Regions from separate parts of the Clostridium pabulibutyricum genome, predicted to be linked through region 2. Evidence: predicted binding sites of a transcription regulator. Region 2 holds the regulator's gene; each other region holds the start of a gene.
What was found. The regulator HrcA, encoded in region 2, represses chaperone genes, less so after heat shock. The targets are predictions, from matches to a motif close to TGTTAGCACTCNNNNNNNNNGAGTGCTAACA.
Positions count from the first base shown of each region.

Region 1 (4,272 bases), on a different contig from region 2:
TTATCAAGCAGCAAACATCATTTGCAAACTGAACTGGATCTTCAACAGGAAGTCCTTCAATCAAAAGTGCCTGGTTGTAAAGAAGATTTGCGTATACTTTAAGTTTATCCTTGTCTTCTTCAAACGCCTTCTTAATTGCCGTAAACATTTCATGATTAGTATTTATCTCCAGTATCTTTTCAGCTTTTACATCCTGACCGTTGCTTGGCATTGTTTTAAGTATCTTTTCCATCTCAATTGAAAGCTCGCCTTCATTTGAAAGGCATACAGGATGTGTCTTCAATCTGTTTGAAGCCCTTACTTCCTTTACCTTTCCATCAAGTGCATTCTTCATGAATTCAAACATATCTTTGTTCTCTTCTGTTTCCTTCTTACTCTCCTTGTCATCTGAATCAAATCCAAGATCTTTGCTTGATACGGATTTAAATTCCTTTTCTTTATACTTCATAAGCATCTTTATTGCAAATTCATCAACTTCATCAGTAAAATAAAGTATCTCATATCCTTTATCTTTTACAAGTTCAGTCTGTGGAAGTCTGTCAACTTTTTCTACACTTTCACCTGCAGCATAATATATATACTTCTGGTCATCTTTCATTCTTGAAACATATTCATCAAGGGTTACAAGCTTTTTCTCCGTTGAGGAATAAAACATAAGTAAATCCTGAAGTACCTCCTTATTTGCTCCAAAGTCGGAGTATACACCAAATTTAAGCTGTTTTCCAAAATTCTTATAGAATTCCATATACTTTTCACGGTCATTTTTCAACATAAGCATAAGTTCATTCTTTATCTTTTCCTTTATTTTTTTTGCAATGAACTTCAACTGCCTGTCATGTTGAAGAAGTTCTCTTGATATGTTAAGTGACAAATCCGCAGAATCAACAAGTCCCTGTACAAAGCTGAAATAATCTGGAAGAAGATCCGAACACTTTTCCATTATCATGACTCCATTTGAATAGAGTTCAAGTCCCTTTTCAAACTCTTTTGTGTAAAAGTCATATGGTGCCCTTGCAGGTATGAAAAGAAGTGTTGTATAGCTTACAAGTCCCTCGACTTTGGAATGTACAACTTTAAGAGGTTTTTCATATCCAAAGTGCTTATCCATGTAAAATCTGTCATAATCCTCGTCCTTAAGTTCATTTTTGTTTTTTCTCCATATAGGAACCATGCTGTTTAAAGTTTCATCTTCAAAATAGTCCTCATATTCCTTTTCATTATCCTTCTTAGGTCTGCTTTTTTTCATTATCATCTTAATCGGATATTTTATAAAATCAGAGTATTTTTTTACAAGTTCCTTTATTTTATAGTCTTCCAAAAGCTGGTCATAATTTTCATCTTCAGTGTTCTGCTTTATATTAAGTATAATTTTCGTGCCTACGGAATCTTTTTCACAAGGTTCTATACTATAACCTTCAACACCCTTTGATTCCCATTTATACGCCGTATCAGAATCAATAGAACGGCTTTTTACAGTTACTACATCGGATACCATGAATGCAGAATAAAATCCAACTCCAAACTGACCTATTATGTCTACGCCGTCTTTTTTGTCATTATCATTTTTAAATGCCAGGGAACCACTTTTAGCAATAGTTCCAAGATTGTTTTCAAGCTCCTCCTGGGTCATGCCTATTCCTGTGTCCTCAACTGTAAGAGTCCTATCTTCCTTGTTCAATGAAATTCTAATGTAAAAATCATCTTTGTTGAAATTTACATTCTCATCAACTAAAGATCTATAATAACTTTTATCAATAGCATCACTTGCATTTGATATAAGTTCCCTCAAAAATATCTCTTTGTTTGTATAAATCGAGTTAATCATAAGATCCAAAAGTCTTTTGGATTCCGCCTTGAACTGCTTCTTAGCCATTTTATCATTTCCTTTCATTTATAATATATGATTATGAGTACCCTATATAATAACTTCAATAAACCACGCCTATGACAAAGTCAGCATGGTTATTTATCAATCATTTTGTTAGCACTTAATATAATTGAGTGCTAATTTCATTTTAGCAATTATTTTCTCTTTGTCAAGGAGTTATAAACTATTTTTTATCAATCTGAACTTGTCGGCAGCAAAGCAGAACGATATTCTCGGAATTATTGACACAGGACACAGTCTTTGATATTATATAAACAGAACAGTATTCTGTTTATAAGGAGTATGAAAGCTAATGGCACGTAAACCTATATTACACGGTGGAAAACGCGATGAGATACTCGAATGTTCTACCAAATTATTTTTAAAATACGGGTACGAGAAGACCTCTATCCGCATGATACTAAACGATGTTGGCGGAGAAGTCGGGATGTTCTACCACTATTTCAATTCAAAACAGGAATTATTCGACAAGGTATTCGAGCATTTTATGAACCAACAAAGTATAAAACTAAATAAAATATTGTCAGGGGATACTGCATCGGAAACACCCTATCACAAATTGGAACAAATACTAATTTGTTTTTCACAAAGTATGAAAGAGTATCAAAAGTTATCAGATGGCAATATACATTGGTCTATCTTGTCTGCATTACATGAATTAACAGTATATTCTCTGCAGCCTGCGGTAAAAGATTTGATAAGTAGGTTGTGTGGCAAATACAATATAGATATTTCTGCTGAAATAAATTGGATTACCCCTTATTTATTGAAAGGAATTAGTGGATTATTACACGAAGAAAGTTTTTTAAAGTTTCCGCAGTCAAAGCAAATTCAAATAATCATAGAGTTAATTTGTAGGACGTTAAAAATACCTGCTGATGTTTTAAAAAATGTATGGGGGGTTTCTATATGAATATTTTATTTATAAACTTACCTTATTCCGGACACGTAATACCAACATTAGGTCTTGTTGAAGAATTGCAAAAGCGGAATAATCATGTTACTTATTTGTTGACAGAAAATTGGCGGGATAAAGTTTTAGCTGTTGGAGCAGAATTTATAAGCTATAAAAATGATAAAAAATTATCTAAACAAATAAAAAATGCCTGTGAGGCCGCCAAAAAGCTGATAGAGCATAACGATTTAGTCATATATGAACAATTTTTCTTTTTGGGAAAACATCTCGCAGAAAAATACAATAAACCAGTTGTGCGAATTTTCACTTCATTTGCTTCCAATGAGAAGCTTATGAAAGGATACATAAACGCAGGAGGGGTTTTCAGTATATTTCGATCAAAATGGATATGCAAAAGATGGACAAAAGAAGTTTCCAAAGATATAAAACTGAAAACTGATTGTTGGCTAGAAGAGATTATTCAAAATCCCCCTGACCTTAACCTGGTATATACTCTAAGAGAATTTCAACCATTTGCAGAAGATTTTCCGGAGGATCAATTCAAATTTATAGGATCTTCTATCTATAAACGTAATAAAAGCAGTTCGTTTATGTTACAGTGTACCAAACACCCTATTATATATATATCTTTGGGAACGGTTGTAAATAAAGCAAAAGTATTTTATAAGAAATGCATCAAAGCATTTGAGCATGAAAATGTTACCGTAATCATGTCTATCGGAAATACGGTAAAAATGAAGAGCTTAGGAGTTATTCCAAACAACTTTCATATTTATCACTTTGTGCCACAACTTGAAGTGTTAAAAAAAGCAGATATATTCATTACTCATGGTGGATTGAACAGTGTTACAGAAGCACTTTATTACGGAGTTCCCATGGTTGTAATTCCATTTATAACGGACCAACCCGTAAACGCAAAACAAATTGAAAACTTAAAATTAGGAAAAAAGTTGGAATATAAGCAAATTACGAGCAAGCTTTTAAGGGAAACAACAGTGTCAATATTAGATGATCATATCATACTTAAAAACATTCGTAAAATGCAGCAAAAAATGCAGGCAGCCCACGGCAACCAATATGGAGCAGATTTAATTATGGACTACTATAAATTACTGTAAGCATTGCCCTGCAGGAAAGTTGGACATCATTTAGTCATCAAAATCAGTAATTTTCCATGGATTGTCTTTCCCTTCAGCAAAATATATACAACTCAGTATTGAATTTTCAACCATGTCGGAAACAGCCTGATTCGTATAAAAAGCAGTATGCGGTGTAATTATTACATTAGGATAGGACTTTAAGACAGCCATATTCCTGTTTTTAATGATTTCACACTTCTTGTCCTCATAGTAAAGCCCTGTTTCCCCCTCTATTACATCCATTGAAGCTGCACCTACCTTAAGACTTTCTATTCCGTCTATAAGGTCTGACGTGTTTATAAGTGATCCTCTTGCTGTATTTATAATTA
Region 1 covers NZ_JBZAYZ010000002.1:45,873-50,144, forward strand. Annotated here, with positions in the region: gene htpG (molecular chaperone HtpG) at 1-1,873, opposite strand, end outside; gene AC4CVH_RS03525 (TetR/AcrR family transcriptional regulator) at 2,181-2,801, shown strand; gene AC4CVH_RS03530 (macrolide family glycosyltransferase) at 2,798-3,922, shown strand; gene AC4CVH_RS03535 (D-isomer specific 2-hydroxyacid dehydrogenase family protein) at 3,953-4,272, opposite strand, start outside.
Region 1: htpG (molecular chaperone HtpG) is a predicted target of HrcA. The motif match lies at 1,980-2,010, and genes of this name have one in related genera.

Region 2 (4,272 bases):
AAACTGTAAAAGCCATGAGAAAAGATGTACTTGCAAAATGCTATGGAGGAGATATATCGAGAAAGAAAAAACTTCTTGAAAAACAAAAAGAGGGAAAAAAGAGAATGAGACAGGTAGGATCGGTTGAAATACCTCAGGAAGCATTTATGGCGATATTGAAGACTGAGGATTAGAAGGTGCCTTTATGAGTTTTAAAGTACAGCATGATGATTTTGAAAAATACACTTCATTGTATGTGCATATACCGTTTTGTGCGAGAAAGTGTTTGTACTGTGATTTTACTTCATACAGTGGAAAGGAAACACTTATTGATAAATATTCCCAGGCACTTTCAGATGAGATAAGAGATATAAAAGGTGGTATAAGTACTATATTTATAGGTGGGGGTACGCCTACGTATGTAAATACAAATTCCATGAAGACAATTATAGAATCCATAAATTCAAGAAAACTTCATAGTCAAATTGAATTTACAATAGAGGGTAATCCCGGAAGTTTTACTGCAGACAAACTCAAGCTGTTTAAAGATATGGGAGTAAACAGACTGAGCATAGGACTTCAGGCATGGCAGGACAAAATACTCGAAAGACTTGGAAGAATACATAAGCTTGAAGATTTTAAGAAGGCATATTCTATTTCAAGAGAGCTTGGGTTTTCAAATATAAATGTAGATCTCATGTTTGGAATTCCAGGCCAGAGTTTTGATGACTGGAAGGAAACTTTGGAAAGGGTAGTGGAACTTGATGTTGAACACATATCATGCTACAGCCTTATATTGGAACAGGGAACCCCTTTTTATAGAATGTATAATGAGGGTGAAATAGAATTGATGAACGAGTGCGATGAAAGAGACATGTATCATTTTGCAGTTGGTTTTCTTGAGAAAAATGGATATCTGCAATATGAAATATCCAATTTTTCAAAGAAAGGGTTTGAATGCATTCATAATTTGAATTATTGGAATCTTGGAGATTATATTGGATGCGGCGCCGGTTCACATTCCTGTGTTGGAAAAACCAGATACAGGAGAACAGACAGTATAGAAGAATATATAAACCAAATTGAAGAGAAAAAGCTTCGAAAGCTTGATGTACATAAAAATTCAATTTACGACAGTATGGAAGAATTTATGTTCATGGGCCTTAGAAAAAAAAATGGCATAAGTATTTTTGAGTTTCAAAAAAGATTTGGAAAAGATATTTATTCGGTATACAAGGTGCCTATTGAGAAACATATACGATATGGAACTCTTGTTGAAAAGGGAGATAGAATGTACTTGAGCAGAAGAGGTATGGATGTGGCAAACAGTGTGATGTGTGAGTTTATATTGACAACTTAGATATAAGGAGTAAAAGTGAGTATTTTAAAATATGGTCGGCTTAAATAAATTATACTGCAAATTATGATTAGATAATAAACACTGTATAAAGTTGACAAAAAAAAATATCAGTGATATTTTTTAATCATAGCAGTTAGCACTCAGTAATAACGAGTGCTAATAAAGAGGTGATATTATGGAAATGGATGAAAGAAAGATAAGAATACTTCAGGCCATAATAAATGATTATATAAAAACAGCGGAGCCTGTGGGATCCAGAACCATAGCAAAAAAATATAATATGGGAATAAGTTCGGCTACAATAAGAAATGAAATGGCTGATCTTGAGGATATGGGCTATTTGGAGCAACCTCATAGTTCGTCGGGAAGGAAGCCGTCAAACAAGGGATATAGGCTTTATGTTGATAAACTTATGCATGTGCCTAATCTCAGTGAAGAAGAATTAATTATAATAAAAAACAAGATTTTAAACAGTGCAATACTCCAGATGGATGAGATAATAAAACATACGACGATGCTTCTTTCGGAACTTACAAAGCTTACATGTATAGTCAAGGTTCCTTCAATAAGCAAGAGTTATATAAAACACCTTCAGCTTGTAAATATAGAGTCAAACAACAACATACTCCTTGTAATTGTTACAGATAATGGAGTAATAAAGAATAATGTTATACGTGTTGGGAAAAATATTCCTGATAATGTTCTTATAAAACTCAGCCGCCTTTTAAGTGACAGGTTGAGGGGACTTAACAGTGAACAGATAAATCTTGAAGTCATAAATAATATAAAATTGGACTTAAAAGGATATGAAGATATATTCAATGCAATTATACCTGTCATGTATGAGAATCTGAAAAGTGCAGACAATGCTGACATATATATGCAGGGTACCGTAAATATATTTGATTACCCAGAGTACAAAGATATTGAAAAAGCCAGAGAATTTCTGTCAATGTTGGATAATAAGGAAAAGGTGAATGAACTGTTGAATGATTCATCCAATATTTCTATAAGAATTGGAAGCGAAAATTATATACAAGGAGCTGAGGATTGCAGTGTGATATCGGCATTTTACAATCTTGGAAATAAACCTATAGGGAAAATTGGTCTCATAGGTCCTACGAGAATTCCGTATTCCAAGGTTATTTCCGTACTCACAAATGTAGTTAGAGAATTGAATTTTATTCTGACAAATGCTTACTTTGATTATGATTAAGTTTTATATTCACCTGCATTTTATTATAAATATATGAGATTGGAGGAAACAATCAAATGTTTAAGAAGAAGGATGATATTAAAAATAATGATGAATGTAAAAATAAAGATTTAAAAGATAAGGTTGAAGAAAATAGTTCGGCCGATGATAAGGATCCTGAAGAAGAGAAACAGGAAGATACTTGCACGAAAGATGTGGATGAAGAAAGTGCAGGGGAATCAGAGCAAAAAGAAAAGGAAGATGAACTAAAAAATATAAAAAGTGAGAATGAAGAATTGAAAATTAAAATTGGAAAATCAAAGAGTCAGTGTGAAGCTTTGAAAGACAGATTGGCAAGGACAGTTGCAGAGTATGATAATTTTAGAAAAAGGACTGCCAAGGAGAAAGAAAAAATATATACAGATGTATGTGAAGATGTACTTAAAGAAATTCTTCCTGTACTTGATAATCTTGAAAGAGCAATCAAAGTTGATGGAAGTGCAGACGATTTGAAAAAAGGTGTCGAAATGACAGTGAAAATTTTTAATGAGGCTCTTAAAAAACTTGATGTCGATGAAATACCTGCAGATGGTGAATTTGATCCTAATTTTCATAATGCAGTTATGCATGTGGAAGATGAAAACTATGATAAGAATAGTATAGCAGAGGTGTTTCAAAAGGGATACAAGCGGGGAGATAAAGTGATAAGATACAGCATGGTAAAGGTTGCAAATTAATTCAAATATTTAATAGAACTTTGAAGTTAGTTAATTGAGGAGGTAATTAGTATGTCAAAGATAATAGGTATTGATTTAGGTACGACAAATTCATGTGTTGCGGTTATGGAAGGTGGAGATCCTGTAGTTATAGCAAACTCAGAAGGTGCAAGAACTACCCCATCTGTGGTTTCATTTCAGGCAAACGGTGAAAGACTTGTAGGTCAGGTTGCAAAAAGACAGGCAATAACAAATCCTGACAAGACAATAATGTCAATAAAGAGAGATATGGGAACAGACCATAAAGTAAATATAGATGGAAAACAGTATACACCACAGGAGATATCTGCCATGATACTCCAGAAAATAAAGGCAGATGCAGAAGCATATCTTGGAGAAACTGTAACAGAAGCAGTTATAACTGTTCCAGCATATTTTAACGACAGTCAAAGACAGGCAACCAAGGATGCAGGTAAAATTGCAGGACTCAATGTAAGAAGAATTATAAATGAGCCTACGGCAGCTTCTCTTGCATATGGAATGGATAAGACTGAAACAAACCAGAAAATATTTGTATATGATCTGGGTGGTGGTACATTTGATGTATCAATACTTGAACTCGGTGATGGTGTATTTGAAGTAAAAGCTACAAATGGTGATACACGTCTTGGTGGAGATGACTTCGACCAGAAGATAATAGATTATATAGCAGATACTTTCAAGGCAGACAACAATATAGATTTAAGAGCTGACAAGATGTCTCTCCAGAGATTGAAGGAAGCTGCAGAAAAGGCAAAGATAGAGCTTTCATCATCAATGCAGACAAATATAAACTTACCATTTATTACGGCTGATGCAACAGGTCCAAAACACATAGACATGAACCTTACAAGGGCAAAATTCAATGAACTTACACAGGACCTTGTTCAAAGAACAATAGAACCTATGAAAAAGGCTCTCAAAGATGCAGGACTTTCAATAAACGATATAAACAAGGTTATACTTGTAGGTGGTTCTACAAG
Region 2 covers NZ_JBZAYZ010000005.1:47,408-51,679, forward strand. Annotated here, with positions in the region: gene lepA (translation elongation factor 4) at 1-173, shown strand, start outside; gene hemW (radical SAM family heme chaperone HemW) at 185-1,339, shown strand; gene hrcA (heat-inducible transcriptional repressor HrcA) at 1,515-2,555, shown strand; gene grpE (nucleotide exchange factor GrpE) at 2,612-3,271, shown strand; gene dnaK (molecular chaperone DnaK) at 3,323-4,272, shown strand, end outside.

Region 3 (4,272 bases), on a different contig from region 2:
AAAAGGAGACAAATCTGAATATAGATGCTGCGTATATAAGGAGCGTGCAGTTGTTTATGAAAGAGCTGTTCTTTCGGCGGGATTTTTGCCAACTGACAATACGATAGAGGATTTAAAAAGGATTGATGACAAGTCACATGTAATGTTTGTATTGTCTTCGGCTTGTGATCAATGTCCTATAGATAGATACAATGTTACTGAAGCTTGTAGAGGATGTATTCAGCATAAATGTATGGAGGTGTGTCCTGCAAAGGCTATTACCAGAGTTAATGGAAGATCCTATATAAATCAGGATTTGTGCAGAGAATGTGGAATGTGTAAAAAAGCATGTCCATACAATGCTATCGCCGAAGTTATGCGTCCATGTAAAAGGTCATGCCCAACTGGTGCACTTGAAATAAATCAGCATGATAGAAAAGCGAAAATAGAGAAGTCAAAGTGTATAAGCTGTGGTGCGTGTATGGCAGCATGTCCATTTGGCGCCATATCGGAATTGAGTTATATTGCAGATGTTACAAGAGAACTTACAGCAGGCAAGGAAGTATATGCAGTGGTTGCACCGTCAATTACAGGACAGTTTGGTCCTAAAGTTTCTGTTGGACAGGTTAAGGCTGCACTGAAAAAGGTTGGATTTAAGGACATGGTTGAGGCAGCATGCGGTGCGGATGCAGTAACAGTAAGTGAGAGCAAGGAGTTTGTTGAAAGAATTAATAACGGGGACAAGTTCATGACAAATTCATGCTGTTCTGGATTCATGAATTATATAGAAGTTCAATTTCCAGCTTTGGTTGATAAAATGTCAACTACGGTTTCACCTATGATAGCTACGGCAAGACTTATAAAAAAATACAATGAAAACGCAGTAGTTGTTTTTATAGGACCTTGTACTGCAAAAAAGGTTGAAGTAAACAGGGAATCTATAAAGGGTGATGTGGATTATGTACTTACCTTCGAGGAGATAGCAGGAATTTTTGGTGCATTTTCTGTAGATCCAGGAGAATGCGAAGATGACTCTGTTGAAGATGCTTCTGCTTTTGGAAGAGGTTTTGCACAAGGTGGAGGAGTTGCAGATGCGATACAGGATTACATTAAGGAAAAAGATATAAATATTGAATTCAAGCCTATAAAGGTTAGTGGCAAGGATGAAATAAAAAAGACAATGGTTAGTGCAAAGCTTGGAAGAGTTCAGGGAAACTTTATAGAAGGAATGATGTGCGATGGAGGATGTATTGGGGGAGCCGCAACTATGGCTTCTCTTATGAAAGCAAGACCACAGCTTGCAAAGTTTAAGAAACAATCTTCCAAAAAGACTATATTGTCAAATGACAACCTTGAAAAATTCAAATGTGTTGATATGGAAAGATAGTTTGTTGTATTGTAAAGGCGGTTGAATTTATTTTTATAGATTCAGCCGTCTTTATTTGTATGCTGCTACAGTATAAATAAATGTTTATTGGATAATATAGTAAATGATTGCGTATAACAGTAACTTGTATCGGGTGTTTTAAAATGAGTATAAAGACAGGATTTGAGAAATTAAAAAAATGTTTAAAAAGATACAGGACTTACATAATATTGTTTATTATTATGATATTTTTTATTGCATCGGCGTATGAATATTATTTTAAATACAGTTATATTTTAAAAAATCCACAGAGTTTGAGATTGCTTATTATGTCTTATGGGAAATATAGTATTATTGTATTTCTCCTCATTCAGACTGTACAGGTAATTGCATTCTTTATACCTGGTGAGCTGGTGCAGATTGCAGGTGGATATATATATGGTGTATTTTGGGGGACTATTCTTTCATGTGTTGGAATAACTATAGGAAGTATAATTGTATATTTGGTTTCAAAAGCGTGCGGCAGGTCTTTTGTGGATAATATGACGGCAAAGAAGGATTTTAAGCTTTTCAATAAGGTATTAAAGTCAAAAAATATAAACGTGATTGTGTTTATATTGTATCTTATACCTGGAATACCAAAGGATATACTTGCCTATATGTGTGGAATATCAAAAATAAAACTGCAGAATTTTATATTTTATTCAACGCTTGGGAGGCTTCCCGGCATATTGATTTCATCGTATTTTGGTTCAAAGGTATATTCTGGAAATAAGGGCATCTTGATATTGATATCTGTGATAATGACGTCCATATTTATAATTGGGGTAATAAAAAGTGATGATATAATATCCAGAATTATACGTAATAAATCATCTTGAGTTTTTGAGTATTTTACTAATACGGTGTAATTTATAGAAATTAAGAGAAATATTTATTTAATGAGAGTATATTTAACAATTTGCTCTATAAATAGTGTATAAGTTTCAAATTAGAATTTGAAAATATAAACAGTATTTATTATTATAATAATTGTATTAGCACTCAAGATTAATGAGTGCTAACAAGAAAAGCTAAAAGATTATTTTAAATAAATTAAAAATATTTTTAAGGAGGGGTTTTGATGAAAATTAGACCACTTGGAGACAGAGTCGTTATAAAAAAAATAGAGGCAGAAGAAACAACAAAAAGTGGAATAGTTCTGCCAGGAACTGCTAAGGAGAAACCACAGGAAGCTGAAATAGTTGCAGTTGGAACAGGTGGAATCGTAGATGGAAAAGAAGTTAAAATGGAAGTTAAAGTAGGAGAGAGAGTTCTTTTCTCAAAATATGGTGGAAATGAAGTTAAACTTGACGGACAAGAGTATACAATACTGAGACAGGATGACATTTTAGCTGTAATTGAAAAATAATATCAGATAATTTATATAACTTAAAAGTTGTGAGGAGGTTTTTTTTATGGCAAAGAGCATTTTATTTAGTGAAGAAGCCAGAAGAGCTATGCAGGAAGGCGTAAACAAGCTGGCTAATACAGTAAAGGTTACACTGGGACCAAAGGGAAGAAATGTGGTACTTGATAAAAAATTTGGTTCACCGCTTATAACAAATGATGGTGTTACTATAGCAAAGGAAATTGAGCTTGAGGATCCATATGAAAATATGGGAGCACAGCTTGTAAAGGAAGTTTCTACAAAGACAAATGATGTAGCAGGGGACGGAACTACAACAGCTACATTACTTGCTCAGGCAATAATAAGAGAAGGTTTAAAGAACGTTACAGCTGGAGCAAACCCTATGCTTTTAAGACAAGGTATAAAGAAGGCTGTAGACAAGGCTGTTGAAGAAATAAAGAAAATTTCCAAGGAGGTAAGTGGAAAGGAAGATATAGCAAGAATTGCATCCATATCTGCTTCTGATGAGGAAATAGGAAAATTAATAGCAGACGCTATGGAAAAAGTAGGAAATGAAGGAGTCATAACTGTAGAAGAGTCAAAATCAATGGGTACTGAACTTGATGTCGTTGAAGGCATGCAGTTTGACAGAGGATATTTAAGCCCATATATGGTGACTGATTCAGATAAAATGGAAGCAGTACTTGACGATCCATATATACTTATAACTGACAAGAAGATAGCAAACATACAGGAAATACTTCCACTTCTTGAACAGATAGTAAAACAGGGGAAGAAACTTCTCATAATAAGTGAGGATGTTGAAGGCGAAGCTCTTGCAACATTGGTTGTGAATAAATTGAGAGGAACATTTACATGCGTCGCAGTAAAAGCACCTGGATTTGGAGACAGAAGAAAAGAAATGCTTCAGGATATAGCAATTCTTACAGGTGGAAAAGTAATATCTGAAGAACTTGGAAGAGATATAAAAGAAGTTTCATTAGAAGATCTTGGAAAAGCTGAAAGTGTTAAAATATCCAAAGAAAATACTACAATTGTAAATGGAAAAGGTCAGAAATCTGATATCTCCGACAGAGTAAATCAGATCAGAAAACAGTTGGAAGAAACTACATCCGACTTTGATAAGGAAAAATTGCAGGAAAGGGTTGCAAAGCTTGCAGGAGGAGTAGCTGTAATAAAAGTTGGAGCAGCAACTGAAACAGAATTAAAAGAAAGAAAAATGAGAATAGAAGATGCTCTTGCAGCTACAAAAGCAGCTGTTGAAGAAGGACTTGTACCAGGTGGCGGAACAGCTTATTTGAATGTAATTCCAAAGATTGAAGAATTAAGTTCAGATGTACCTGATATCAAAGTTGGTATTGATATAATAAGAAAATCACTTGAAGAGCCAATAAGACAGATAGCTGCAAATGCAGGACTTGAAGGCTCGGTAATTATAGAAAAAGTTAGAAAGAGCGAAGCTGGGGTAGGTTTTGATGCTTTGAGAAATCAGTATGTAAACATGGTAGAGCACGGA
Region 3 covers NZ_JBZAYZ010000007.1:102,705-106,976, forward strand. Annotated here, with positions in the region: gene AC4CVH_RS09285 (4Fe-4S dicluster domain-containing protein) at 1-1,366, shown strand, start outside; gene AC4CVH_RS09290 (TVP38/TMEM64 family protein) at 1,510-2,226, shown strand; gene groES (co-chaperone GroES) at 2,469-2,756, shown strand; gene groL (chaperonin GroEL) at 2,803-4,272, shown strand, end outside.
Region 3: groES (co-chaperone GroES) is a predicted target of HrcA. The motif match lies at 2,381-2,411, and genes of this name have one in related genera.